DNA from 2 places in the Bradyrhizobium sp. 155 genome. Region 1 is predicted to be linked to the other one. Evidence: riboswitches for the same ligand, from Rfam matches in the RefSeq annotation. Region 1 holds a riboswitch; the other holds the start of a gene.
The links. A riboswitch is a leader RNA that binds a small molecule or an ion and turns the genes downstream of it on or off. The one in region 1 is predicted to bind cobalamin.
Positions count from the first base shown of each region.

Region 1 (14,780 bases):
TGACTGCCGCCAGCTCGACCTCACGGCAGAATTCGAAAAGGCGGACGAGGCCGAGCGCACTCGCGCCGCTGCCGAGCTGGTGCGCGCAGCGCGCGAGCTGCGCGGGATCGTCAGTCGCCGCAGCCTTGGCAATCTCCTCGACCAGCTTTTCGCTCGTCAGTTCCAGCAGGTCGTGGAGTTTTGCGATCTGCGCCGCGCCCAGCAGCTCCTTCTGGTCATCAAGGAAATGCCGGTCGATCAATGCGCCTGCGGCGAGTTGCGGCGCGGCCGGCTGGTTCTGGGCATCGTCCTCGATCGCCTCGCGCAGCGCATTGATCAGGATCGGCTTGCTGACGATCCTGGCAATGCCTGCCCCCGCGAGCCGCTCGCGGGCGCGGCCCGACATGTCCGCGGTTACCGCGATGATGCGCGGCATGGTCGGCAGACCGAGCTTGCGGATCCGCGATGCCGCCTCGACGCCGTCCATGTCGGGCATGTGCAGATCCATCAGGATGATGTCGAACGCCTGATCGCGGGGGAGCGCGACGGCCGACGCGCCGTTCGTGGCGATGGTGGCGTGGTGGCCGAGCCTCTTCAACATCGCTTCACCGACCTCGCAATTGACGGGGTCGTCGTCGACCAGCAGCACGCGAAGCTGCCGTGATGGCGGCTGAACCGCGCCTTGCGCGATGTCGGTGGTGGCGAGGCCAAGCGGTACCTCAAGCATGAAGGAGCTGCCCGTACCCGGCGTGCTCGCCACCGTCAGCTCGCCGCGCATCAGGCGGGTGAGGCGCCGCGCGATCGCCAGTCCAAGGCCGGTGCCGCCGAACCGCCGCGCGATACTGTCGTCAGCCTGGACGAAATCCTCGAAAATCCGCTCGTGCATGTCGGGCGCGATGCCGATGCCGGTATCGCGCACGGTGATGCGCAGCAGGACATGATCGTCATGTCTCTCGGCGGCCGCGCTCAAGCCGATGCCGCCGCGCGGGGTGAACTTGATCGCGTTGCCGATCAGATTGAGCAGGATGCGATTGAGCCGCACCGGATCGCCGTGCACGGAGGTATTGACCGTCGCATCGCAGGCGAGATCGAAAGTCAGGCCCTTGTCAGAGGCCTGCGGACGCATCAGATCGGCGGCCGTCTCGATGAGCTGGTCGAGGCGGAAATCGCGGGTCTCCAGAGTCTCGGCGCTGGCCTCCAGGCGCGCATATTCGAGGATGCCGTCGACCAGCGCGATCAGCGTTTCGCCCGACGCGGCCGCGGTCGTGAGGTGGCGCCGCTGCGCTCCGCCGAGACTGCCGTCGTCGAGCAGTTGCAGCACGCCCATGACGCCGTTCAGCGGCGTGCGCAGCTCGTGGCTGACGACCGCGAGAAAGCGCGATTTGGTCTCGTTGGCCGCGACCGCCGCGCTGCGCGCACGCTCGGCGGCATCGTGCTCGGCAAGGGCCTGGTCGCGGGTCTTTTCCAGTTCGGAGGTGCGCTCGATCACCTTGCGCTCGAGCGTCGCATAGGATTCGCGCAAGTGAGCGGCCATCCGGTTGAATTGATCGCCGAGCGCCTCCAGCTCGTCGCCGGTCTTGATCGCGAGCCGCAGGCTGAGGTCGCCGCTGCCGATCCGCCGCGCGCCCTGCGTCAGGATCTGGATCGGCACGGTCATGCGCCGGCTCAGAAAGAGAGAGACCAGCACCGCACATGCCAGCAGGATGACCAGGAGAAAAGTCGAGCGCCCGATCGACGCATAGATCGGCGCATAGGCCTCGGTGAGCGGCAGCTCGACGAACACCAGCCAGCCCAACGAGGGGACCGTCGCATAGGTCGACAGCACGCGTTGACCGGACAGATCCTCCTTGACCAGGCCGCCGGAGGGCGGCCCGATGCCATCGAGCGCGGCTCGGACGTCGGGATGGCCGGAGAGATCGCTGCGGCGCAGCGCCCGCCACAAATCGGGATGCGCGATCAGGATACCCATGCGATCGACCACATAGGCCTTGCCGGTGTTGCCGACCCTGATTCCGGCGACGAGGTCCCAGATGAAGCGAAGATTGACCTCGGCGACAATCACATCCGGCGCCAGGCCCGTTCCGCGCGTGGCGAGTGTCATGAACGGCTCGGTGTCGCCGAGGAAGTAGACCGGCCCGTAATATGCGCGGCTTTCGTTGGCGCCGCGGAAGGCCTGCGAGGCGGAGAGGTCGGTCTTGCTGCCGATCCTGTCCGCGACACGGCGCGACACGCGCACCTGCTCGCGGCCTTGGGCGTCGAGCTCGGCGATGTCCGCAATCGCAGGCGAGAGGCGCAGGAGGCGGATGGCGTTCAGGCGCTGGTCCTCGTTCGTGGACAGCTCGGGGGGCAGGCGCGAGAGCCATCTGATCTGGTTTTCGATCTGGCCAATGAACTGGCCGATCTGGACGGCGGCGCTTGTTGCCTGCTCGCGCTGGGTCGCCGCCAGGAGTTGCTTCTGCTCGCGATAGGAGAACCAGACGTCGAAGCCGGTGTTGATGGCGAGCGCGGCGAAAGCGAGCGCGACGATCGAGTAGAGGTATTTGCGGAACAGCCGGCCGGGAGGTGGCCGCAAATCTCCCTGGTCGATCGTCTCGTTCACTCGCGGATCTCGTCGGCGCGCGCGAGCAGTGTGAATGGTATCGTCAAATCCAGCGTGCGAGCGACCGTGCGGTTGATCAGGAGCTCGTATTTTCGCGGCGATTGCACCGGCAGATCTCCGGCCTTGGTACCGCGCAGGATGAGATCGACATAGTCGGCCGAGCGCACTTCGAGCGTCGGCCCGTAGCTCATCAGCCCGCCCGCATCCATGAAATAATAGAACGGGTAAATCGCAGGGACGCGATATTTGGCCGCCGCCGCCACCGCCGCCTGCCGGTGGACCACCAGGAAGCTGTCGACCAGCGCAATCATTGCCGCCTTGGGGGGAGCGGAAAAGGGCCTGACGGCTTCGTCGATCTCCGTTGGCGCGCTGACGGGGGCGGGGATCACGGACACGCCGGCCAGTGCTGCCTCTTGCTCGATGGAATCGAGGAAGAAACGGCCGCCGCGAGGAGTGGTCGCCGGGTTGTACAGGATACCGACGCGCGCAAGATCCGGCACGGCCTCCCGGATGAGCTGAAGCCATTTGCCGCCCATCTCGGCGCTGCTGTTGGTGAAGCCGGTCACGTTGCCGCCGGGATGGGCGAGGCTTTCGACGAAGCCGTTGCCGACGGGATCGTTGGCCGTCGCGAACACGATCGGAATGGTTTTGGTGGCTTCCAGGACTGCTGCGGTTTCTATCGTCGAGCCGGTCAGGATCACATCCGGCTTGAGCGCCAGCAATTCCTGAACCGCGGTTTTCACTCTATCCGGCGCGCCGAAGGTCGAACGGAGCTCAAGGCGGAAATTGACGCCTTCGACCCAGCCTCGCTGCCTCAAGCCCACGATGAGGCCACCCAGGCGGGAGGTCGGGCTATCGATCATGCTCCTTCTGGTCAGCTCGTCGTCGAGCGGCAATGCCGTCAGCGATCCCACGACCCGTACGCGATCAGATGTTGCGCCGAGCGCCAGCCACCCCGCGGCGGTCGTGCTGGCAAGGCGAATGAACCCGCGGCGATCGACCGCGAGAGCGGAAGGCCGTTCGGTCATGACATTCTTTGCATGGTGGCTAGCCCCAGGCGCATGCTTAGCGCGAACGGCCGGCATCCACAATTGACGAAAAAATGCGTTTGTGACTGCTCATTCGCAGCGTCTGACAGCCCGATACCGTATTCCTACGCCGGCAGCCGCTCGCAAGACGGAAGATGGATCTCCGGCGCGGCCTGCTTAGCGCCGCAACGTGAACTCATCCGCGCCGCGGCGCTGCTCCCACTTCGCCTGTTCCAGCTCGGGCCGGTCGCATTCGACTTCCGGATAGCCGATACAGAGATAGGCGATGAATTTCCAGGTGTCGGGCACGTCGAGAATGGCGTGGATGCGATCCGGATGGAGGATCGATACCCAGCCAAGCCCGATGCCCTCGGCGCGCGCGGCGAGCCACATCGCGGTGATCGCCGCGACCACGGAATATTCCGTCGTCTCCGGCATCGTCGCGCGGCCGAGGCCGTGACCGGTGTCGCTGGCCTTGTCCGCGAATACGGCGAGGTGGCCCGGGGCCTGTTCGAGACCCGAGAGTTTCAGCGTGGCATAGCGTGCTGCGCGCTCACCGGCATAGGAATTCAGCGCGTCCGCGTTGCACGCTTTGAAGTCGTCGATCACGGCGCGACGCCGTGCGGCGTCATCGACGATCACGAAGCGCCAGGGCTGGCTGAGGCCGACCGAGGGTGAGAGACAGGCCGTCTCGATCAGGCGATCGATGGCGCCGTCCGGCAACGGATCGGCGCGAAAGCGGCGCACGTCGCGGCGCCACACGAACAGCTCGCGCAAGTGCTGGCGGAAGGTGTCGTCGAATTCGACCATTGCGTCACCCTCCGATCTGGAAAGCTGCGGCAACCAGCAGGATCAGAATCTCGCCGGTCTGCTCGAACGCGCCGAGGATGTCGCCGGTCTGCCCGCCGATCTGGCGGATGGCAAGTCGCGCCAGCATCAGGCCGGAGAGAGCGAGCAGGATCAGGCTCACCAGCGCCTTGCCCGGCCCAAGCGCGAGCACGAGCGCGAGGATTCCAACAGCGAATGCGATTGCAACGCTGCGGCCCGGCGGTGATCCCGCACTCGCCGACAGGCCGTCAGGTCGCGCAGGCGCGACCTGCGACATGAAGGCCGGCAAGCCCGCGCGGGCCGCAGTGTGCGCAGCGCACAGTGCGAGCGCGACGGCCCACGGATTGGCGATCGTCGCGAGCGCGCTCCAGCGCAGGCCGAACGACAGGATCAGCGCGCAGACGCCATAGGTGCCGATCCGGCTGTCGCGCATGATCTCGAGCTTGCGCTCGCGGGTGCGGCCGCCGCCGAGCCCGTCGGCGGTATCGGCAAGGCCGTCCTCGTGCAGCGCGCCGGTGACGAGGGCGGTCGCGGCCAGCGCGAGCAGGGCGGCAAGGTTCGGCGACAGACCCAACAGGCTCGCGACCTTGTAGACCAAGGCGCCGGCAAGGCCGACCAGCACTCCCGCGACTGGAAGAGCCCAGGTCGCGCGTGCGACGGCGCCGTCAGCTGCGGGCTTCGACAATGCGATGGGGAGGATTGCCACGAACGATGCCGCCATCCTGAGATCGGCGATGACGTCTCGCAAAAATTGGTCGCGCGGCATCATTTCAGTTTCATCGGTAGGCCGGCGACGACGAACTCGGCCTCGTCCGCAACGGCCGCGATGGCCTGGTTCATGAAGCCGGCGGCGTCGCGGAAGCTCCGCGCCAGCGCATTGTCGGGCACAATGCCGAGGCCGACTTCGTTGGTGACGAAGACGACAGGGCTCTTCTGGCCGCGCAGGAAGAGGGCGAGCTTCATGACTTCGTGATCCCAGTTGCGCTGCGCATGCATCATGTTGGAGAGCCACAGGGTCAGGCAGTCCACCAGCCTAGCGCCGCCGCCATCGGTTTCGATCAGCGCCTGCAGAAGATCGAGCGGTACCTCCCGCTCGATCCAATCGGTTGAGCGTCGTCTGCGATGCTTTTCGATGCGTGCTTCCATTTCCGCATCGAGCGCCTCGGCCGTCGCGATATAGACGGGGCGGCCCGGAAAGCTGCGTGCGCGTTTTTCCGCATGGGCGCTCTTGCCCGATCGCGCTCCGCCCGTGATCAAGATGACGGCCATAAAAATCTCCTGTCGGCCAGCACTAATCACCAAACGAGGCCAAAAACAAAGCCGAAATCCGCCAATCGGGGGCTTGCGCTCCGGCCGTCGTTTGCGCAACAGGGGCGGGACAGGAGGCGGGTGTGGGTTTTGCGGGTGCGATGGCGGTGGCGATGGTGGTGGATGCCCTGTTGGGCTGGCCGTCGTGGTTGTTCGCGCGGATCGGCCATCCCGTCACCTGGCTGGGCGGGCTGATCTCTGCCATCGACACCTCGTGGAATCGACCGTCCGATCCGCCGGCATTTCGCCGCGCCGCGGGTCTTGCCGGAGCACTCGTCGTGATCGCGCTCGCTGTCGCGCTCGGCTGGGTGCTGCAGTCTCTGCTTCCCTTGGGATTGATCCAGCTCGTGCTGGTCGGGGTTCTGGCCTGGCCGCTGATCGCCTTGCGCTCGTTGCACGACCACGTTGTTGCCGTCGCAAATCCCACGCGGGCCGGTGATATCGCCGCCGCACGCGAGGCGGTCTCGCGCATCGTCGGCCGCGATCCCGCCGCGCTTGACGAGGCCGGGATCGCGCGCGCTGCGATCGAGAGCCTCGCCGAGAATGCGTCCGACGGCATCGTCGCACCGGTGTTCTGGGGCGCGCTGTTCGGTCTGCCCGGCATTTTGGGCTACAAGGCGATCAACACGCTGGACTCCATGATCGGCCATCGCTCCGAACGCCACGAAGCCTTCGGCTGGGCCGCGGCGCGCATCGACGATGTCGCCAATTTCATTCCGGCGCGGCTGACCGGACTTCTGTTCGTGCTGCTGGCGCCACGGCGATCAGAGGCGCTGTCGTGCATGACGCGGGATGCACGCCGTCACCGTTCGCCCAATGCCGGCTGGCCGGAAGCGGCCATGGCGGGCGCGCTTAGTGTGCGGCTCAGCGGTCCGCGGATCTATCACGGCAGCATCACGAACGAGCCATGGCTGAATGAAGCTGCGCGCGATCCGCTTGCCGCCGACATCGATCGAGGCTTGACGGTTTACCGCCGCACCATGCTGCTGCTCGCCGGCATCCTTGCGATCCTGGCCTTCGCGTGAAAGAACAGCGCATGCGCGAGCACGGTGGAAATCTCGATCAGGCCCAACAGCGCTTCGGCGGTCGCGCGGAGGACTGGATCGATCTGTCGACCGGTATCAACCGCCTGCCTTATCCCGTGGGCGAGGTGAGTTCGCGCGCGTGGAGCGCGTTGCCGTCGCGCGCCGAGATCGAGGCGCTGCATCAAGCGGCGCGGCACGCTTACCGCACGAGCGCGGCGGTTGTCGCGCTCGGCGGCGCACAGGCGGCGATTCAACTGCTGCCGCAACTTGCGCCACCCGGCCGCGCGCGCATCCTCGCCCCGACCTACAACGAATATGCCGGGGTCCTCTCGGCCGCGGGCTGGGAGGTCCAGGAGGTCGGGGACTTCGACGCATTGGCGGGCGCGGACCTCGCCATAGTCGTCAATCCCAACAATCCCGACGGCCGATGCCACCCACCAAGGGATTTGCTGACGCTGCTGCCGCGCGTCGGTCGTCTCGTCGTCGACGAGAGTTTCGCCGATGTAGCCCCGCAGCTATCGCTTGCATCCGGGGACCGGCCGGGGCTGCTGATCCTGCGCTCCTTCGGAAAGTTCTATGGCCTTGCCGGCCTGCGGCTAGGCTTCGCGCTCGGCAATTCGTCCGACATCGCCAGGGTCGCGGCGATATCGGGACCTTGGCCGGTCTCGGGAGCGGCGATCGCGATCGGCTGTCGCGCTCTGCGTGACGATGCCTGGGCCGAGGCCACGTCCGCGCGGCTCGCGCGAGACTGCGTTCGCCTCGACGGCATGGTGCAGTCGCAAGGCTGGACGCTCGTCGGCGGGACGCAGCTGTTTCGTCTCTACGAGACGCCCGACGCCCTTGCCGCGCAGGAGAAGCTGGCGCGTCGCCATATCTGGTCTCGCGTGTTCGCGCGAGAGCCGACATGGCTGCGCCTCGGGCTTCCGGGCAGCGAATCCGAATGGACCCGCCTGGCCGAGACTCTAGCGCGCTAGGGCGAGCAGGCCGTCGACATCGAGATGGGCTTCGATGTGATCGGCGAGCGCATCGAGCGCGCTCTCGACCCTTGCGTGATAGGGCTCGTCGCCGGCGGGAATGTCGAGCTTCGCCAAAAAGGCCTTGCGGAAATCATCCGACGTGAACAGGCCGTGCAGATAGCTGCCCTGCACGCGTCCGTCGCGCGAGATCGCGCCTTCCGGTTCGCCATTCAGCCTTGCGAATGGCCGCGCGCGATCCGGCCCATCAGTGCGGCCGATGTGGATTTCATAAGCCTCGATCGGCTGATTGGTGGCGGCATGCAGCGCTGCGACGCGTGTCAACGTCTTCTCCGAGCTCATCACCGTTTCCACATCCAGAAGTCCGAGACCCGGTGTGTCGCCGGCGGGGCCCTCGATCCCCTCGGGATCAGCGACGCTGCGTCCGAGCATCTGATAGCCGCCGCAGAGGCCGAGCACATGGCCGCCTCTGCGGTACTGCGCCAGGAGATCGATGTCCCAGCCCTGCGCGCGCAGAAAGGCGAGGTCGCCGCGGGTGGATTTCGAGCCGGGAATGATGACGAGGCGCACGTCGCCGGGAATGGCCTCGCCCGGCCGCACCATCACGAGATCGACGCCGGGCTCGAGCTTGAGCGGATCGAGATCGTCGAAATTGGCGATTCGCGACAGCGCGAGACAGGCGATCTTGCATTGACCCGGTTTGCGCGCATCGCTCAGGCCCAGCGCATCCTCGGCCGGCAGCTCGCCGGCGCGCGCGAACCAGGGCAGCACGCCGAGGCCGCGCCATGCGGTCTTTTCTTCGATCAGTCTGTAGCCGTCATCGAACAATGTGGGATCGCCGCGGAACTTGTTGATGACAAATCCCTGGATCATCGCGGCATCGTCCGGGTCGATCACCGTCTTGATGCCGACGAGTTGCGCGATGACCCCGCCGCGGTCGATGTCGCCAACCAGCACGACCGGCACATCGGCCTTGCGCGCAAAACCCATATTGGCGATGTCGGCCTTGCGCAGGTTCACTTCGGCCGGGCTGCCGGCACCCTCCACCAGAACGAGATCGGCGCGCGCCTTCAGCCGCTCGAAGCTCTCCAGCACGGCGCCCATCAATGACGGTTTCATCGCCGCATATTCACGCGCACGCGCGGTCGCGATGCGTTTTCCTTGCACGATCACCTGCGCGCCGACATCGGTCTCGGGCTTGAGCAGCACCGGGTTCATGTCGGTGTGCGGCTCGACGCCGGCGGCGAGCGCCTGGAGTGCCTGGGCGCGGCCGATCTCGCCGCCGTCAACGGTGACGGCTGCATTGTTCGACATGTTCTGCGGCTTGAACGGGACCACGCGCAGGCCGCGTCGCACAAAGGCGCGTGCGAGGCCGGCAACGATGAGCGACTTGCCCACGTCCGAGCCGGCTCCCTGGATCATCAATGCGCGCGCCATCGCGAGTTTCTTAGAACTCGACGCCGGCTTGCGCCTTGATGCCCGAGCGGAAGGGATGCTTGACCAGCGTCATCTCGGTGACGAGATCGGCGATCTCGATCAGCTCGTCCTTGGCGTTGCGGCCGGTGAGCACGACATGCGTCATCGGCGGCTTCTGCGTCGTGAGGAATTCGACGACCTCCGCGATGTCAAGATAGTCGTAGCGCAGCGCGATGTTGATCTCGTCGAGCACGACCATGCGGAGATTCTGGTCGAGGATCAGCTCCTTGGCCTTCTCCCAGCCGGCGCGCGCGGCGGCGATGTCGCGGGCGCGGTCCTGCGTCTCCCAGGTAAAACCCTCGCCCATGGCGTGGAATTGGCATAGGTCGCCGAAATGGCCGGTCAGCATGCGGCGCTCGCCGGTGTCCCAGGCGCCCTTGATGAACTGCACGACCGCGCAGGGGAAGCCATGGGCGACGCAGCGGACGATCATGCCGAAGGCCGAAGAGGACTTGCCCTTGCCGGCCCCGGTGTGGACGATGATCAGGCCCTTTTCGCCGCTCTTGGTCGCCATGATCTTGTCGCGGGCGACCTTCTTCTTCGCCATTTTCGAGGCGTGGCGGGCGTCGGTTTCGTCGGCCGTCTGGGTATCCGGTTCGGGCGTCATCGGACGGGGTCCTTCGGCTTGACAAGAGGCGGTCGGGGGCAAATGGTGGCCCGGCGTTGGTTCCTGTCCTACGACAGGCGAAGAGGGAATGCGATAGGGTCCGAATCGGCAAGATTTGGTTCCAAAATGCAGCCGCCCCCGCGACCGTGACCGGAGAGATGCCCGAAGCCACTGATCCCCTGGGGATCGGGAAGGCGGGGATCGAAGGGGAAACCCTGCTCCGCAAGCCGGGAGACCTGCCAACGCGGACGATTTTGGACCGGCGGACGGGGTGTTCCGCGACGGGGAAACGGGCCTTCGCAAGAACGGTTCGTGGGCCTCATCGCTTCCCGCTGTTTATTCTGGAAGAAGCGATGACCGTCACACTTCATGTCTGCATTACCTGCCGCGCCGGCGAGACACTTGGCGAAGGCGAGACGACGCCCGGCAAGCGCCTGCATGGCGCGATCCTCGAGGCCGGCGTGCCCGACGGCGTCAGCGTGGTTCCCGTCGAATGCCTGTCTGCATGCAACCAGGGTTGCTCCGTCGCGCTCAGCGCGCCCGGCCGCTGGTCCTATGTCTATGGCCGTCTGTCGGATGCGAATGCGAGCGATGTGGTCGCGGGCGCCGCGGCCTATGCGGCCGCGCCCGACGGCCTCGTGCCCTGGCGCAGCCGCCCGGAGATATTCCGCAAGCAATCGCTTGCCCGCATTCCCCCCATTTCCCCCTTGGCCGTCGTGCCGGAGGCCGCCGAATGAATTCGCTCGCAAAAGTCCCGGTCACGGTCGTCACGGGCTTTCTCGGCTCCGGCAAGACCACGCTGATCCAGCATCTGCTTGCCAACGCCAACGGCAAGAAGCTCGCGGTGCTTGTCAACGAGTTCGGCAGCGAGGGCGTCGATGGCGAGATTCTGAAATCCTGCGCCGATGCGAATTGCCCGGAAGAGAACATCATCGAGCTCGCCAATGGTTGCATCTGCTGCACCGTCGCCGACGATTTCATTCCGACCATGGAGAAGCTGCTGTCGCGGCCGGTGCGGCCCGATCATATCCTGATCGAGACCTCGGGCCTGGCGCTGCCCAAGCCGCTGCTGAAGGCGTTCGACTGGCCGGAGATCCGTTCGCGCATCACGGTCGACGGCGTGATCGCGCTGGCCGACGCCGAAGCTGTCGCCGCCGGCCGTTTTGCGCCCGACCCCGACGCCGTCGAAGCGCAGCGCGCGGCGGACGGCAATCTCGACCATGAGACGCCACTGTCGGAAGTGTTTGAGGACCAGATCGCCTGCGCCGACATCGTGCTGCTGACCAAGGCCGATCTTGCGGGCGCGGCAGGCCTCGGAGCAGCCAAGGCGGCGATCACCGCCGAGATGTCGCGCCGCGTGCCGATGCTGGCGATCACCGACGGCGCGATCGACGCGCGCCTCATCCTCGGCCTCGGTGCTGCCGCCGAAAACGATCTCGCCGCGCGTCCCTCGCATCACGACGGCGAGGAGGATCATGAGCACGACGATTTTGCGTCCGTCGTGATCGATCTTCCTGAGGTCACCGACATCGACGCGCTGGTCGCATCCGTTCAGCGTCTGGCGCGCGAGCAGAATGTGCTGCGCGTCAAGGGTTACATCGCGGTGCAAGGCAAGCCGATGCGCCTCTTGCTGCAAGCGGTCGGCGAGCGCGTGCGCCACCAGTTCGACAAGCCCTGGGGCGCGGGTGCGAGGCAGTCAAAGCTGGTCGTGATCGGCGAGCACGGCGATATCGACGAGGCCGCGATCAAGGCGGGACTCGGTCTTTCAGGATCCGGTATCTGATGCACGTCGTCTTCCGCGAGAGCCGCGGTCTCGAGGAGACCGCGATACCAAGGGACATTGGCCAGGACCCGGCCGATCTCGTGGTGCTCTCGTATTCGGATTCCGATCTTGCCGCGTTCGCTGCCGGCTGGCGCCGTGGCCGCGACAGCCTGCCGTCGCTGCGGCTCGTCAATCTCGCAGAACTTCGTCATCCGCTCTCGGTCGACACCTATGTCGAACGCACGCTTGCGCACGCGCGCGGCATTCTCGTGCGTTTGATCGGCGGGGAATCCTATTGGCCGTATGGGCTCGCGGCCCTGCAGCAGCTGGCGAAGGAGCGCGGCATCGTGCTGGCCGTGCTGCCGGCCGACGGCCGCGACGATACGCGGCTGGACGCGTATTCGACCCTGCCGGTCTCGACGTTGCGGCGGCTCAAGGTGCTCTGCGACACCGGCGGCCCCGTCCCATCGCAAGCCGCGATCGCGCAGCTTGCGCTGGCCTCCGGACTCTATGCGGGGCCAGTTATCGGCGAGATGACCGTGCCCGAGATGGGCTTTTACGACCCCGCGCGCGGCGTCGTCGCCGCGCCGACGTCGGGCGAGGGCAGGCCGCGCGCGCTCGTGACCTTCTATCGCTCCTATCTCACCGCTGCCGACACCGGCCCGGTTGATGCCCTGATCGCCGCATTGCGCGAGAAGGGATTCGACATGTTTGGTGTGTTCGTCACCTCGCTGAAAGCCGCGGGGGTCGCGGATTGGTTGCGGGTGCATCTTGCGCAAAATCCTCCGGCCGCGATCGTCAATGCGACGGCGTTCTCGGCGATGGCCGACGACGGCACGACGCCGTTCGATGCCGCATCCTGCCCCGTGTTCCAGGTCGCGCTCTCCACGGCCCGCCGCGAGGACTGGGCGAGCTCGCTCCGCGGCCTGTCGCCCGGCGACCTCGCGATGCATGTGGTGCTGCCCGAGGTCGACGGCCGCCTGTTCGCGGGCGTGGTGAGCTTCAAGTCTGCCGCGATGCGCGATCCCGATTTGCAATTTTCGCATCTGGCACACAAGCCCGACGAGGAGCGCGTGAAGGCCGTGGCCGCGCGCGTTGCGGCCTGGCGGCGTCTTGCGGAGACGCCGGCCGCTGACAAGCGGATGGCACTCGTGCTCTCCAACTATCCGGGCCGTCCGCATCAGATCGCGCACGCGGTGGGTCTCGATGCGCTGGCGTCGGTCGAGGCCCTGGTGTCCGATCTCGCGGAGGCCGGCTTCGATCTCGATCCGGTCCATGCGCTCGGTGAGACGCTGCTCAAGCAGACCTTGAGCTGGAGCGTCGCCGATTACCGTGCTGCACTGTCGCGCCTTCCGCAAGTGTTGCAGGATGATCTCGCGCAAGCCTGGGGCGCGCTGGAGACCGATCCGGGTTGTCGCGACGGCGCGTTCCATTTCGCTGCGATTCAATGCGGCCGGTCGATCATCGCGGTTCAGCCGGAGCGTGGCGATGCGACCGCGCGCGATGCCGACTATCACGATCTCGCCCGCACGCCGCGCCATGCCTATGTCGCGTTCTATCTCTGGCTCCGCGAGCAGGGCTGTGATGCCGTCGTGCACATGGGCGCGCACGGCACGCTGGAATGGCTGCCCGGAAAATCCGTGGCGCTGTCGCAGGCGTGCTGGCCGGAAGCCCTGATCGGCGATTTGCCCGTCATCTATCCCTTCATCGTCAACGACCCCGGCGAGGCTGCGCAGGCCAAGCGGCGCCTGGGGGCCGTCACCATCGGCCATCTGCCGCCGCAGCTCGCAATATCAGCGGTGCCGGACGGATTGCGCAGGCTTGAACACCTCCTCGACGAGTACTCGACGGCCGATGGTCTCGATCCCGCCCGCCGCCAGCGTCTGATCGCCGCGATCCGCGATGAGGCAGGAGCGGCTGGCCTCGAAGACGATCTTGGCCTCGATGCAGCGGCCGCTCCGGCCGAAGCGATCCCGCGGATCGACCGCTTCGTCTGCGATCTCAAGGAAAGCCAGTTCGGCGACGGCCTGCACGTGTTCGGCCGCGGCGCCTGCGGTGAAGCAGAGCGCGACGCTTTGCGGGCCGCGCTTGCAGGCCGGCGCGTCGCGCCGGGGCCGTCAGGTTCGCCCTATCGCGGCCGCCAGGACGTGCTGCCCACGGGACGCAACCTTTTCGCCGTCGATCCGCGCGCGGTGCCGACGCCGTCGGCGCACGCGCAAGGCATCAAGCTCGCCGAAGAATTGCTACGTCGTCATCTGCAGGATCACGGCGACTGGCCAAAGGGCCTTGTCGTCGATCTCTGGGGCTCGGCGACGATGCGCACCGCCGGCGAAGAGTTCGCCATGGCGCTGCATCTGGCCGGCCTTGCACCGCGCTGGGATCACGCGTCCGGCCGTGTGACCGGCTACGACATCATCGCGCCTGCGGAGCTTGGCCGGCCCCGCATCGACGTCACGCTGCGTGTCTCGGGCCTGTTTCGCGACGTCTTCTCAGGCCTTGCGCAATTGTTCGAGGCGGCAGCCGAGGCGCTGTCGGCCCGCGAGGACGAGGGCGACGAAAATCCCTATCGCCATCGCACATCGCGCGTGTTCGCGCCGCGTCCCGGGCAATACGGCGTGAGCCTCTCGGCAATCCCGGACGCCTTCACGCCCGAGACGCGCGAAGCCGCCGGCGAAGCGTGGCTCTCGGCATCGTCATGGGCGTTCTCGGCCGATGGCGAGATCAAGCCCGATCGCGCCGGCATCGAGAAGCGGCTCTTGTCGGCCGATGCTTTTGTTCACGTGCAGGATCTGCCGGAAACCGATCTTCTGCTCGCGGCCGACTATGCCGCGCATGAGGCCGGCATTGCGGCCGCCGCGGCCCATCTCGGCGCGGCAGGGCCATCGCTCTATCATCTCGACGCGACGCGCCCCGAGCAGCCGCATGCGCGTACGCTGACCGAGGAAATCTCCCGTGTCGTCCGCGCGCGCGCGGCCAACCCGGCCTGGATCGGGGGCATGATGCGCCACGGTTTTCGCGGGGCGGCCGAGATCACCGCGACGCTCGAGCACATGGCCGCCTTCGCGCATCTGGCCGGCGCCGTGCCGCCGCATCTGTTCGACCTCTACTACGATGCGACGCTCGGCCATGACGACGTCCGCGCCTTCATGGCCCGCGAAAATCCGGCGGCACTCGCCGCGATGGAAGCGTGTTTC
Region 1 covers NZ_CP064704.1:4,998,391-5,013,170, reverse strand. Annotated here, with positions in the region: gene IVA93_RS24450 (hybrid sensor histidine kinase/response regulator) at 1-2,578, opposite strand, end outside; gene IVA93_RS24445 (ABC transporter substrate-binding protein) at 2,575-3,606, opposite strand; gene bluB (5,6-dimethylbenzimidazole synthase) at 3,784-4,416, opposite strand; gene cobS (adenosylcobinamide-GDP ribazoletransferase) at 4,421-5,203, opposite strand; gene cobU (bifunctional adenosylcobinamide kinase/adenosylcobinamide-phosphate guanylyltransferase) at 5,200-5,703, opposite strand; gene cbiB (adenosylcobinamide-phosphate synthase CbiB) at 5,826-6,767, shown strand; gene cobD (threonine-phosphate decarboxylase CobD) at 6,779-7,741, shown strand; gene IVA93_RS24415 (cobyric acid synthase) at 7,730-9,178, opposite strand; gene cobO (cob(I)yrinic acid a,c-diamide adenosyltransferase) at 9,189-9,824, opposite strand; cobalamin riboswitch at 9,865-10,082, shown strand; gene IVA93_RS24405 (DUF1636 family protein) at 10,178-10,561, shown strand; gene cobW (cobalamin biosynthesis protein CobW) at 10,558-11,607, shown strand; gene cobN (cobaltochelatase subunit CobN) at 11,607-14,780, shown strand, end outside.

Region 2 (14,780 bases), 1.7 Mb from region 1:
AGCTCCGGTCCGGGTCGAAATAGCCGGTTCGTACCCCGCACCAGGAACCCACCCGCCTCCAGAGATGCGGCAAGGCGAAGGACTGTGCTCTTGTAGAGGTCAGTCGCATCCGCAATCTGCGTCAGCGTCATCGCGGCGCGCTCCGGGTCGAACGCCTTAAGGATTGCCAGTGCCCGCGTGACCGCATCAACGCCTGTTCTTACCATCGATACCTCTGGTTCTGCTGTGCAGAACCAATAGTCAAACTGACGCCAGGAGTCCACCAAGCTAGCGCGAGCACAATCCTGCACGTCAGAATACGATTGACTCCTCGTGAGAACGCGAGCTACTCGGTTCCAGGTTTCAGCACAAGTTCTATGGAGCGAAACAATGGGGCGGCCGGGACTTGCCGTGGACTTGCACGACGTCATGATTCGCTTCGGCGACTTCACGGCAGTCAAAAGCATGAACCTCCAGGTGGCCGAGACGGAATTCGTTGCAGTGGTGGGGCCGACCGGCTGCGGAAAATCGACCATTCTCAACACTGTCACCGGACTGCTGAAGCCCGCCGCCGGCGACGTTCGCATTTTCGGCAAGTCTCTTACGGGCCTGAACGGTCAGTCCGGCTACATGCTTCAACAGGAAGGGCTGCTGCCCTGGAAGACCGCCCAGGACAATGTCGGCCTCGGGCTCGTCTTTCAGGGCAGGTCGGTCGCGAAAGCGCGCGAGCAGGCACGGCCCTGGCTCGCCAAGGTCGGATTGAAGGGATTCGAGGAGCGCTATCTGCATCAATTGTCCGGCGGCCAACGCAAGCGCGTTGCGATGGCACAAACCCTGATCATGGAGCCCAAAATCGTTCTCATGGATGAGCCGTTCTCCGCGCTGGACGTTCACACACGCCGACTCATGCACCGCATCCTGCTCGACCTCTGGCAGGCGGACCGGCGCTCGCTCATCTTCATCACCCATGATCTCGATGAGGCGATCACGCTGGCGGACCGCGTCGTTGTGATGTCTGCCGGTCCCGCCAGCCGCATGGTTGCCGACGTCAGGATCACGCTCCCTCGTCCGCGCGATGTTTCTGCGCTGCAGACCACCGACGAATTCGTCGCGCTCTATCGTGAAATTTGGTCGCTGCTCGGCGCCGAAGTGGAGAAAAGCTATGTCACGCAGGGGTAGGGTCGCTCTCACGCAGTTCGCCATCCTGCTTGGCATGATCCTGATCTGGGAATTGGGCGTCTGGGCCGGACTGATTGATCCCTTCTTCTTTCCGGCGCCGTCGACACTTGTCGTAAGGATCGGGGAGTGGATGTCGACGGCGGACTTTTGGGGCGATATTGGCATAACATTGCTGGAGACGGTCCTGTCGTTCCTGGCTGGCATCGGGATCGGCACAGCACTTGGGATCTGGCTGGGCTTAAGCCCATTTGCTGCCGAAGTCGTTCAGCCCTTTATCAAGATGTTCAATGCAATCCCGCGGATCTTGCTTGGACCCATTTTCGTCATCTGGTTCGGATTGGGCCTCACCTCCAAGGTTGCGCTCGGCGTCACGCTGGTTCTATTCGTCGCATTCTTCAATACGTTCCAAGGCGTCCGCGAGGTCAATCCGGTCGTGCTGGCGAATGCCCGCCTGCTGCGTGCTTCGAAGTCGTCCCTGCTACGGCACGTCTACCTGCCGTCCGCCACGACCTGGATTCTGTCGAGCCTGCGGGTGTCCGTCGGCATGGCTGTGATGGGAGCCGTGGTCGCGGAATATCTCGGCTCGTCCGCAGGATTGGGGCACTTAATTGCGCAGGCCGAAGGCGTCCTCGATGCGACCGGAGTGTTCGCAGGAATTATCGTTCTCTCCGCCTTCGTCGTTGCCCTCGATGCCATCGTCGACTGCGCGGAAAAGCGGCTCCTGGTCTGGCGGCCGGCGCCTGCGCACGAAAGCTGATCGTACGCTCTCCCATCAATTATGGAGGTTCGCATGCACGTTTCCATAAGATTGATGCCGGTGGTGGCGCTGGCCGCATTCTCGGTCATTTTGGCGCATGCCACCGCGCCCGAGAAAACAAAATTGAAGATCGCGGTGGGGTCAAAAATCCTCAACTATATGCCTGTCGAACTTGGAGTGAAGCTTGGCTCCTTTAAGGAAGAAGGCCTTGACGTTACCGTCGAGAACTTCCAGGCCGGTGGCTCAAAGGCTCTGCAGGCCCTGATCGGCGGCTCTGTCGACGGGACTATCGGCTTTTACGATCATACCATTCAGATGCAGGTGCTGGGTAAGCAAATTTCCTGCGTGTTCCTGTTGAATGACATTCCCGGCGTCCTGCTCGGTGTCCGCAGCGACCTCGCCGACAAGGTCAGAACCGGCGCCGACCTGAAGGGGCTCAGGCTCGGGATCACGGCGCCGGGGTCATCGACGGAGAGTATGGCGCGCTACTACATCAAGAAGTCAGGATTGGGTTCACGCGATGTCAACATCATTGCCGTCGGCAGCGGCGCACCGGGCATGGTGGCGCTTGAGGCCATGAACGTCGATGCCCTGGTCTATTTCGATCCCATCGCGACGCTTCTCGCGCGCAAAAAGAACGCGACAGCGCTGTTCGATGCGCGCACGATCGAAGGCTCAAAGCAGGCCTTCGGCGGGTCCTATCCGACCGCGTGTCTCTACCTTCAGCAGACTTTCATCGACAAAAATCCCGAAACGGTCCAGCGCCTGGTCAACGCCTTGCTCAAAACTCACCGCTGGATCAACGCAACGCCGACGGAGCAGCTCGTCGATACGATTCCTCCTGGTTACAAGACTGACAATCGCGAGGTGAATATCGAAATCATGAACGCATCGAAAGCGCTCTTCTCGCCAACCGGACAGATGGACATCGAGGCGGCCAAGGTCCCGCTGGCTGTCCTAAGCGACTTTGATCCAAAAATTGCTGCCGCAAAGATCGACTTGAACAAAACCTTCACCAATCGTTTCGCGGAACGCGCCGCACAACAACTGAAATAGCTGCCAGCCGGCCAAGCCCTCACCATCGGATCACCTAAAGGAAGGCGTCTTCAGATGTCTCTGCCGCTCACCGGCATCCGCGTCCTGGACCTGTCGAACGTGTTGGCCGGTCCGTTCTGCGGTTATCATCTCGCGCGTCTTGGCGCGGAGGTCATCAAAGTCGAAAATCCGAACGGCGGCGACCTTGCGCGGCGCCTCGGCGCCGATCCGCAAAGGGCAGAGCGCTTGCAGGGCCTCTCTTTTGTCGCGGTGAACGCCGGCAAGCAATCCGTGGCGCTGGACTTGAAGTCGGAATCGGGCCGCGAGGTATTCTTGCGACTCGTCAAGGAAGCCGATGTGGTGCTCGAAAGCTTCCGGCCGAAGGTGATGGAACGGCTTAGCCTAGGCTTTAATGTGCTCAGCAGGCACAACCCGCGTCTCGTCTACTGCGCGATCTCCGGCTTTGGGCAGAGCGGGCCATGGTCCGCCCGTCCGGCCTATGACCAGATCGTTCAGGGTCTGTCTGGTGCCATGAGCGTCACTGGCGATACGGCCTCGGCTCCCCTGCGCACCGGCTTTCCGATCTCGGATACGATTGCGGGACTGACTGCTGCCTTTGCCATAGCCGCGGCTCTGGTCGAACAGCGGCATAGCGGCCGCGGTCGGTTCATTGACGTGTCCCTGCTCGAAGCCACCGTTGCAGCGATGGGATGGGTCGTCTCCAACCACCTGAACGCTGGTGTCGAGCCGCAGCCCATCGGCAACGAGAACTTCACCGCGGCTCCCTCCGGCACGTTCCGCACCGCAACAGGCCCGCTGAACATTTCCGCCAACGAGCAGAAGCAGTACCAAGCCCTATGCGACCTGATTGGCCGACCGGACCTGAAGACGGATCCACGCTTTGCTGAGCGCGAGATGCGCAAGGTCCATCGCGCAGCGCTGAACACGGAGTTGAACCAGGCGTTGAGTTGCAAGCCCGCTGAAGAATGGGAGGCCCAAATGAATCTGGCTGGAGTCCCCGCAGGCTGCGTGCTGACGGTCTCCCAAATCTTGCAGCAGCCACAGCTCCTCGAGCGCGGATTCGTCGAGACTTTGGCCCCAGACCAAGATGGTGCGCAGCCGTTACGAATCATGCGGCCGGGCTTCCGGCTGGATGAGGAGTTTTCGGTGCCTTCACCACCTGCGACGCTCGGAGCAGACACCGAGCGATGGCTGCAGCGGCTCGGCTATTCGTATGCGGAGGTCGAGCAGCTGGTCTCAACCCGGGCCGTCGGGACGCCAAAGCAACGGGCGGCTGATTTCCTGCCCGTCCGCGTAGCCGCGGACGGACCAATATCATGATATTCGACGGCTTGCGGCGATCGGCAATGGCAGGGTTGAAGGGGCGGAACCGGAAATGAACGAAGAAGAATTGCGGCAGCAAGCGGCCCGTTGGTGGCGAACCTCCATCTGCGACATCGCGCCCGGTCGCATCGCCTATCGGGGTTATCCAATCGAAGATTTGATCGGCCGGATTTCCTTTCCCGCCATGATCTGGCTGATGTTGCGCGGCGATCTGCCGACGCCAGCGCAGGAGCGGCTGCTGCAAGCTGCGCTGGTCGCGTCCGTTGACCACGGTCCGCACGCGCCCTCCATCGCAATTGCGCAGATGGCGGTGAGCTGTGGGCTGCCCCTGAATGGTGCGATGGCGTCCGCCATCAATACACTCGATGAGGTGCACGGCGGAGCAGGGGAGCAGGCGGTCGAACTCTACGAAGATGTGCTGCGGAGGCGCGATGGCCTAGAGATCGGCGAGGCCGCGGCCGCCGCAATTGACCATTTCACTGCAAGGTGCGGCAAATATCTGCCCGGCTTCGGCCACCGGTTTCATTCGGTCGACCCCCGCGCCGCACCGCTATTGGCGCTGGTGGATGACGCAAGTGCTGAGGGCAGTGTCAGCGGCGACTATGCCAAGGCCGCCCGCGCGATCGAGCGGGTGATGCAGCAGCGCAAGGGCAAACTCATCCCAATGAACATTGATGGCGCGACCGCGGTCATTTACGGCGAGCTCGGATTCGCGCCACCGCTGGCGCGCGGCGTCTTCTGCCTGTCGCGAGCGGTCGGAATCCTGGCCCACGCCTGGGAACAGACCAGGCGCAAGGATCGTAACAAGGGACCGATGCCCAAGCAGTTTGGCTACAAATATGAGGGACAGCCGCGCCGCACGCTGGGAGGCCCGTCATGATGTATCTCGACAAGCCGCCTCAGCTGGCTGAGACCCGCGTGTTCTCGTCGATGCCGCGGAATTTCGTCGCCGTGGTGTTTCCTCGAAATGGGCCGGATGCCAACCGCGGAGGCCATCGGTGGACTGTTTCATCGAGGGGCCGTCGTTCGACAAGTCCGGGGATCTCTACGTCGTCGATATCCCCTTCGGCCGCATTTTCCGGATTTCGCGCGACGGGATCTGGTCTCTGATAATCGAATATGACGGCTGGCCGATTGGTCTGAAGATCGCACCTGATGGCCGGGGGCTGGTGGCCGACTACATGAACGGCCTCATGGAGCTCGATCCGCAGCGGGATACTATCAGCCCGCTTCTGGGGCAACCGCAATTGCGAGTCCTTCAGAGGCTGCAACGACCTGCATACCGCGACTAACGGCGACATCTATTTCACCGATCAGGGGCGAACTGGAGTGCACGATCCGACCGGCTGGGTGTCCGACTGTGTCCTGCCGGCCGGCTCGATTGCCTGATTTCGAACTGGCCAAGCCCGAGCGGGCTGGTGCTCAGCGCCGACGAGGCCGTGTTGTTCGTTGCAATGACGCGCGACAACAGCAGCTGGCGCGTGCCGCTGATGCGTGACGGCGGGGCTGCGAAGGTGGGACGGTTCAGCTTGTCCTTCGGGACCAGCGGTCCTGACGGGCTGACGATGGATCAAAACGGGCGGCTCTTTGTCGCGCTCGCCTCCCTCGGCCACGTCTTCGTCATGGCGCCGAACGGCGAAACGATCGCCCGCATCAAGTCCTGCGCTGGGGCGACCTGCACGAACCTCGTATTGGAGGCGGCAAACGGCACATTGCTCATTACGGAATCCTCTACCGAATCAGTGTTGATGGCTGATTTCGTCACCTTCCTTGAACGTTCGCCAGCAGGAGCGACAGCGTGGTACCGAATCCCTTTACGCGACGGTCCACCGAATCAAGTTGCAGGAAGAAGCCCCATAGATGATTGGCTTGCCAGTTGCCGAGGCATTGGACTTGGCGACGAATGGATCGCATTTGTGTGCGGTGATCCCAAACTGGCGGCATTGTGTGGGAAGCACGAAAGAACGACTCGGCTATCGTTTGTAAGGCTGGGTCGCGCTTCGCCCGCAACGGGCCGCCGCCGACCTGGCTCCGCGCCTTCTAGCCGGGCAGGTTTCCGCTCGCGGTCCACGAGCCTTGAGAAGACCATCGTATCGCTCCGCACCATGAAGAACGATTTGATGGTTGATACCCGCCAAAAAAGTCGAAGAGGTAACCCGCTCGCAGTGGGAGTAAGCACCGCATCAGCGCCGAGGTTCTCGATTGTCCTCGGCCGCGACGCACGCGTTGGAGCGTTCGTTTTGAGAAGCAACAAGCAGCAGGATTGTCTGCCTTGAAAGTCTTTAGTGACAGGACCAGGAGCGCTTTTAAGTGTGGAGCAGAGGTCGCAGTCTGTCATAGCCTCTTGCGCGCGCGCAATCCTCCAACCCGATATCCCCTCTCCTCGTAGAAACGGCGTACCCGTTCTAAGGCCGGATAGCCATCAGGGGGCAACGCAACCTCAATCATCTGCCAGCCTCGGCGCTTCGCCTCCGAACGTACCGCCTCGAGCAGATGCCCACCGCGGTCAGAGCTTCGGAAGTCCCGAGAAATCCATAGCTCCTGAAGCACGCCGTACGCTCCAGCTGCTCTCACGGCCAGTACGGCGGAGATGGCAGCGATCCCTACAATCTGCCGGGTGGCTTGTTCCTCGATGACAAAAATGAAGCCCTCTTCGGGATCCTGAATCAGGCGCAAAGCAGTCTGCTTTGCGCCTTCAAGGCTGAACTCTGGTTCGGGACCACCTAATTCAGAAAGTAGCTTTCCGACGGCTTCTACGATCGCGTTCTCATCTCCTGGCACGCCTTTGCGCAAAGCCGTGCCCCCGTGGGGCAAGCCTTGCGCTTCAGCGCCAACACGAACACCCGTCACGTTAGTCCCTCCAGTCCCTCTTGAGGATATCCATGTTCAGAAGGATACAGAGAACGCAACTGAGAGAAACTATCAAGCTCGATAGGGAATAGGACGTCCGCACTCGCTATAACCAACAGAGGTGAGGTAAGTGCAAGCTGTTGCCGTTCTTAGAATCGACCGCGGCTTGACCCGCTGCGAACTCAGTTGGATCTCCTTCGACTAGATAGGAAATCCACGAGACGGCACATTCGCGCGTGGGCAGGCCGGCCATGCCGATCAAACATTTCGTAGGAGAGATTGCTGATCATCACTCACGAGAGTCGATTCAGTACATCTTGCAGCATGATCATCGCCGTGGCATAGGGCGCATCAGCTCGGCGCGTCCGAAGGTGAGATTCCCCACACACGTGTGCGTCACTCGTACAAAGTTGCGCGAGCCGGGACAGGTATCATACGCGTGCGCCCGACAAAATCGTCTGAACAACATCGCGAAAAGATTTTGCACGCTAATGCACTATCTTAAGCTTACCTCGAAGAATCGAAAGATAGTGGCAAGCACTGCTTGTATGGACCTTCGCTCCTCGTTTAAGGGACCTTCACGGAAGGGGAGTGGTTGCGATGGAGCATGGGCAGGCCGAACTGGTCGGAGGGAAACCTGTAATCTTCGGCCAGCGTAAGGTGCGGCCGCGAGCGTGCGTGGCCGTGGGCAAGCGGCATCTGCGCGCCTTTCTACGCGATGTGCTAGAGGATATGGGGTTTGTGATCAGCGAATGCGGGACTGCTGACGAGCTGCCGCGCGTACTCTGCACGGACTTCCCTGATCTGATCCTGCTCGGCATTGGCTCCGATCGCATCGAGCCTGGACGATTGCTCGAGATACTCGTACGCGAAGAATTTGCAGGCAGAGTGCTGGCGTTCGGCGCCCGCGAGTCGATCGTCATGACGGCAGTGCAGCAGGTCGGGGGCGAATATGGACTTGATATGCTGCCGCCGCTGAGGACGCCGTTTGCAGCCGAGACGCTGCGCGATCGGGTCGCCATGCTCTTGCCCAGAGAGCCGGCGCCCCGTCCCGCAGTCCATGTCGGAGAAGCCTTACACGCTGGCTGGCTTGAGCTCTGGTATGAGCCGAACTTTGACCCGTGTACCCTCAGCCGCCGCGGCGCCGAGGCGCTTGTGCGAATGCGGCATCCGACCTGGGGCGTTGTTCCACCAGCGTATTTCATCCCGGAGGCTCACGATCCTCATTTTAGGGACTTGTCGCAGTTCGTGATCGACCGCGCGATCAAGGATTGGAAGTATCTTCTGGAGCAGCAAACTTCGACCGATCTCTCCATCAATCTCCCGGCAGCATTCCTGATTGACCCGCAGGCGGTACGCGATCTCTGTCAGCGCATGCCGTCGCACCCCGCTTTCGGCGGCTTGACGATCGAAATCGAGAGCGAGGAAGCGATCCAGAACCTAGATCTCCTGATCGAGGTCGCGCGTGAGGTTCGCTTTCACAACATTGGCCTTGCAATCGACAATATCGGCGCCAATTGGCCGCAGCTGATGGGGCTCGAAAAATTCCCGTTCATGAAATTAAAAGTGGACCGGCAGTACGTCGCCGGTTGCGGAAATGGGCCCCTGAAGCGAACGGTGTGCCGCCATATCGTCGATCTAGCCAAAGAGTACAGTGTGCGCACCGTCGCCGCAGGCGTGGAGAGCCACGCCGACCTGATCGCTGTGACCGAACTCGGCTTCGACCTTGCGCAGGGCCATCTGTTCGGAAAGGCCATGCCGCTGAAGCAATTTGCACAGTCATCTTTCAGCCCTGTTCCACTTCGTCCAAAATAGTTGTATGAGGAGTGACTGAGCACAGCCAGGCAAAGCGTACCAGCGCTGGCCCGCGCGGCCATGCCTACTCGGCACCAGGCATGCGGCTGACTGCAATTAAATCGGTCACTTTGCAAACCCAGTATCGCTTCTCCCGGCCGAACTTCATTTCCCTCCGAAGCGATGCCGAAGGGTATTGTAGCACAAAGCCGTTTTGGCAAGCCTCCAGCGAGTCAATCCGCGGAGCTAACGTTGCAGGCGTGAGCGCGGCTTGGACAAAATCTCCGGTCAGGGCGTGTGACCGGAGGTTTGCCGACATCCGGCGTAGACGTGCGTCGGCTCGCGGCTTTTACTCGCGCCGCCGGTTTCGGGAATCGTCGAGCGTTGCTTGGCCCCGCGAAACCGACGGAAGCTCGCAGCAGTCGAGTCGCGACCGGCTATCGGAGTAGGCGCCCGAGGGCTCGCACGGCTTGATATTGAAGCGGCCCATGCTGTCGCAGATGCAACACGGTCTCAGACCCCGCACAGCACCATTGGGCAAGTTGCCCATCATTGAGCGCGCCTGTCCTTGGCACGGCATTTGAAAGGGATCGCCAATGGCATCGCTCGCCTAAGGAGTCGGAAGGCATGGCTTACAAGATCGTCGCTTCGCAATGCACCGTTTGTGGGGCATGTGAGTTCGAGTGTCCCAACGCGGCGATCAGCCTCAAGCGCGACATTTACGTTATCGATGCAAAAAAGTGTACGGAGTGCGAGGGCCATTCCGACACGCCGCAATGCGCTGTGGTCTGTCCGGTGCCTGACACCTGTGTCCCGTCTAAGACAACATAAGCAGCCCGCGTCCAGAAGGCTTCACCGCTCGATTTTGCGAACGAAGGACTAGATGTCGAGCTTGTGGAGGCCGCCGTCCGCGTGCGGCGCATCGAGGTCGATCAACATCGTTATGAGCTTAAGGCGCTGATCGACTCCGAGAAGCGCTCGAAGGGCTCTGTCAGAGGAGACCGTCAAATTTGTCTCGAATAATGACAAGGCCGCCTCGATGCTCCAGGTCGTCGCGTTGAGGCTTATCGTCGTTGGCTGACGAGCCGAGCCGAGGCGAGGTGGACGGGCGTCGAATATCCCAAGATCAGCTTGCAGGATATCTAAAGCTACGTCACTTCGAAGCCGAAGAGACGGTCTCCACGCGCGACGAGATCGATCCGGAGATCCTGAAGACGTACGAGAAGCTCGGCATCTGCTTGCCCACCTTCCCCATGCACTAGTGCATGGAGCTAGGGTGCGGCGACACTTAGGGTTCAGACTCAATTGATCCAATAAGCGACGAGAGCGGCGAGGTGGACGGCGGCCAAAAAGTTTCTGGCAAGTTTGTCGTAGCGAGTAGCAACACGCCTGAAATCCTTGAGCCGGCAGAAACAGCGCTCGATAACATTGCGCCCTTTATAGAGGCGCTTGCTGAAGCTGTGGAGGGTTACCCGGTTGGATTTGTTTGGAATGACGGGTTTCGCGCCGCGATTGACGATTTCGGCGCGAAAGCCGTCGCCATCGTAGCCTTTGTCCCCAATGAGGGAAGACATGGGCGGCGCGAGCTTCAAAAGGGCCGGCCCTGCGGCAATGTCTGCGGCTTGTCCCGGAGTGAGATGAAATGCGCAAGGTTTGCAATCAGGGTCGCTCAGCGCGTGGATTTTCGTGGTCCGCCCACCGCGCGAGCGGCCGATCGCCTGTTCACACTCCCCCCTTTTCCGCCGCTCGCCGAGCGATGCGCTTTGATCGAGGTGGAGTCGATCGACAAAGCCACTCGGTCCTTGCCGCAGCGGGCGAGCGCTTCAAAGATCGCCTGCCAATGTCCGCGCTTAGCCCAGCGATTGAACCGATTGTAGATCGTCGTGTAAGGGCCATAGTCGGACGGGCAATCGCGCCAGCGTGCGCCGCACTGGAGCATGTGAATGATACCGCTGATAATGCGTCGATCGTCTTCGCGCGCCGGGCCGGTCTGGTTCGTTGGCAGATGCGGCTCTATCTGAGCCCACTGCTTGTCGTTGAGCCAGAACAGTCCTTTGCGCATCGAAGTCCCCCGTGCCGAATCAACTTAGCACCAGGGAATCAGAACTCGCTAATTAGGTACAGACCCTAGCATTACAGTTGCTTTTTTGATTTGAAGTGGGCGCGTTGAGCGGCAGCCTGGTGAGCTCTGCGCCAGAAGGACCATGCGATGATGTGTGCGGGTTGAATCCGCTTCCGCGCAAGTCTGATAGCAATGCGGCGGATTTCCTGGATTGACCAACGGATCAGTGGTGGGGTGGTTATGTTTTGGCTTTTGCCGGGGGGCGCCGTTTCGTTTTTTTGGGCGGTGGCGGATTAGCGCGATGTCGGATCGCGGCCATCATGGCGAAGGCGAGCATCACCAAGGACACATGACGGTGCCAGCCATGCCAGGATCTGCTCTCGTTGTGATCGAGCCCGAACTCGTTTTTCGCCGTTTCAAAGCTGTCCTCGATCGCCCATCGATGGCCTTCGACCGCGACCAGCGTTTCAATGGCTGTTCCCGCTGGGCACCAGGTGGTGAAGAAGGCGAGGTCATCATCGGCAATGCGACGACGGATCAGTAGACCGCGTGTCCACAAACCGTCATTTGCACTGTTGGACTGCTCGGCCTCGAGATCCGCCAATTCGAGATAACACCAATCGTGCAGCCGCGGTCCTTTGGTTCCGGCTCCCGCCGACAGGCGCTTCCAGTCGGATGAGCGCCGCGTCCGGGCGAGGTCTGCAGCCGTACCGGCGACCGGCGGTCGCTTGCCCCAGGATCGAAACACATGAGCGCTGCTGACCCCAAGCACGTAGCCTTTGCCTGCCCGACGTAGTTGCTGTTCGATGTTGCCAACACCGTAGACGGTATCACCGGCAACCCACTTGAATGGTACAGACCCGGCTATCGCGCGTGCGATCATTCTCGTCGCAAGCTTTGGTTTGGTCGCAAAGCCGACATCGGCAGGCACATATGTGGCTTCCAGACGATCTGGATCGTCGGTCCATTCCTTCGGAAGATACAACGCGCGATCGATGAACGCATGGCCATGACGCGAAACGTAGGCAGCGAAGACGCCGATCTGGCAGTTCGTGATCTTTCCTGCCGAACCAGTGTATTGCCGCGCCACTCCGCATGACGCTTTGCCCTGTTTGAGAAAACCGGTCTCGTCGATCACGAGCACCGCATCGTCATCCGCCAAATGCTCGATGACATAGTCGTGCACGATATCGCGCAGGGCATCAGCGTCCCAGTCTCCACGACCCAGAATCGCCTGCTGCCGCCATGGGCCGGGATCGCCAGCCGCCTCCGCGCGCATCCAACCGGTCTTGCGCTGCTCATCTCCGAGCAGACCTTCCAGGAACAGACCTGCATTCGTCGCAACACGCTCTTGCGTGAACAACGGACGTATCCGTTGCTTGATCTCTCGAAGCGACGCCGCCCACAACGCAAGCGTCGCCTCAACCGACGCGGCCCGCGCCCACGACATTCGAATCATGGTTGCCCATGGATTCAGAAGCCCGCAACAAAAGCAACTGTAATGCTAGTAGGTTGACGGATCGATCCTCGTGCGCCTAATGCCAGTCGTCGTGGTCTTCGGATTCGTTTGATCCGGAGCTAAGAGGGAAGCCGGTGCAATGCCGGCGCTGCCCCCGCAACTGTAAGCGGCGAGCCGCTGTCCAACGAAGTCACTGAAGCCATGCGGCTTCGGGAAGGCCGGACAGCAGCGACGACCCGCGAGCCAGGAGACCTGCCTCGACAATATATCGTCCACGGGCGGGGTGTCCCGGTGTGCGCCAAGCAGCTGTCGCTCACGCGATATTCGCTGCATGCGTCCGCCATGGCCTTTGCCCCAATCATGGGGTCTGAGCTATGTCTTTTCTTTCGCTTCCCGTTGCCACACTGGGGACGTCACGCATCGGCCCACGACGCGAACTCAAAGTCGCGCTCGAGAGGTACTGGGCGGGAAACTCCAGCGAAGCCGAGCTCCTCGAGGCGGGGAGTGGACTTCGTGCCGCTAATTGGGCACGGCAGAAATCCCGCGGTGCGACCGTCATTCCTTCGAATGACTTCTCGTTTTACGATCATGTGCTCGATACCAGCCTAATGGTCGGCGCCATTCCCGACGTCTACGGCTGGACCGAAGGTCCTGTGTCGCTCAAGACCTACTTCACCATGGCGCGTGGCGCTCAGGACGGTGGTCACGCTCAGCATGGGCCTGGCGTAGCCGCACAGGAAATGACGAAGTGGTTCGATACCAACTACCACTACATGGTGCCGGAATTTCACCGGGATCAGATCTTTAAGTATTCCTCTCGAAAGCCGATCGAGGAATATGAGGAGGCAAAAAGCCTCGGCTACCAAACGCGCCCCGTCCTAGTTGGCCCAGTCACTTTCCTGAAGCTTGGCAAAAGCGCAAATCCCGCATTCAATCCGCTGTCGCTGCTCGATCGGCTCCTCCCAGTCTATGTCGATGTTCTCCGCGAACTATCCTCGCGCGGTGCTGAATGGGTTCAGCTGGACGAGCCATGCCTAGTGATGGACGTCGACGAAGCATCGCGGGCGGCTGTCCGCCGGGCCTATGCTCATTTCGCAAAGCTTGTGCCGGCCCTTAAAATCATGCTGGCCACATATTTCGGGGCTATCGGCGACAATCTTGAAACAACCTTGGCCTTGCCCGTTGCCGGGCTTCATGTGGATCTGGTTCGGGCACCTGACCAGTTGGACGCAATTGTCGCCACAACCCGTAGAGATCTCGTGGTCTCACTAGGCGTCGTTGATGGTCGGAACGTGTGGCGCTCCAATCTTCCGGCGCTGCTCGACCAACTTGCTCCTATGGTCCAAAAATTGGGCAGGCACCGTGTTCAGATTGCTCCTTCCTGCTCGCTGCTTCATGTTCCGATCGACATTGAGCTAGAGACCGATCTCGATCCCAATCTGAAGACATGGCTGGCGTTCTCAGTTCAGAAGATCAAGGAACTTTCGATATTGGGCAAAGCGCTGGCCGGCCATGCTGCCGAGGTGGCCGATGAACTTGCGCTTACGGAGGAGGCAGCCGTCACCCGCGAAACATCGCCCGAGATCCACAATGCGAATGTCGCCGGACGAATCGCCGCGATCGACGATAGCATGCTTCGCCGTCGCAGTGCGTTCACCCAGCGTGCCGACGTCCAGCGCGTCGCGTTCGCTTTGCCGATGTTCCCAACGACAACCATCGGATCCTTCCCGCAAACGGCCGATGTCCGGAATGCGCGCGCGGCTCATGCGCGGGGAACGTTGAATGACACGCAGTACGAGCAGCTTCTGAAAGCGGAGACAGCCCGTACCGTGAAGTGGCAGGAAGATATCGGCCTGGACGTGCTCGTACACGGTGAGTTCGAGCGCAATGACATGGTTCAATACTTTGCCGAGCAGCTGTTGGGCTTCGCTTTTACCAAGCATGGATGGGTTCAGTCTTATGGCTCGCGGTACGTTCGTCCGCCTATCCTGTTCGCAGATGTCTCCCGGCCGAAGCCCATGACCGTTGAATGGTGGCGCTATGCGCAGTCTCTGACCAAAAAACCCGTCAAGGCTATGCTGACCGGACCGGTGACCATCCTGAACTGGTCGTTTGTCCGTGACGACATCTCGCGGCGCGAGACATGCCGACAGATCGCTCTCGCGATCCGAGATGAGGTCATCGACCTTGAGGCGGCTGGAGCGACCATGATCCAGATCGACGAGGCTGCGTTGCGGGAGGGATTGCCGCTACGCAAATCGCAGTGGAAGAACTATCTAGATTGGGCGGTGGACAGCTTCCGCCTTTGCTCCTCCGTGGTC
Region 2 covers NZ_CP064704.1:6,708,822-6,723,601, reverse strand. Annotated here, with positions in the region: gene IVA93_RS32215 (IclR family transcriptional regulator) at 1-263, opposite strand, end outside; gene IVA93_RS32210 (ABC transporter ATP-binding protein) at 370-1,158, shown strand; gene IVA93_RS32205 (ABC transporter permease) at 1,142-1,915, shown strand; gene IVA93_RS32200 (ABC transporter substrate-binding protein) at 1,949-2,971, shown strand; gene IVA93_RS32195 (CaiB/BaiF CoA transferase family protein) at 3,026-4,291, shown strand; gene IVA93_RS32190 (citryl-CoA lyase) at 4,347-5,174, shown strand; partial or broken gene IVA93_RS32185 (SMP-30/gluconolactonase/LRE family protein) at 5,171-6,051, shown strand; gene IVA93_RS32180 (GNAT family N-acetyltransferase) at 6,629-7,144, opposite strand; gene IVA93_RS32175 (EAL domain-containing response regulator) at 7,745-8,959, shown strand; gene IVA93_RS32170 (4Fe-4S binding protein) at 9,566-9,769, shown strand; gene IVA93_RS32165 (hypothetical protein) at 10,012-10,200, shown strand; partial or broken gene IVA93_RS32160 (IS5 family transposase) at 10,240-11,000, opposite strand; gene IVA93_RS32155 (IS701 family transposase) at 11,239-12,459, opposite strand; cobalamin riboswitch at 12,535-12,733, shown strand; gene metE (5-methyltetrahydropteroyltriglutamate--homocysteine S-methyltransferase) at 12,834-14,780, shown strand, end outside.
Region 2: another riboswitch for cobalamin. It lies ahead of metE (5-methyltetrahydropteroyltriglutamate--homocysteine S-methyltransferase); the one in region 1 lies ahead of IVA93_RS24405 (DUF1636 family protein).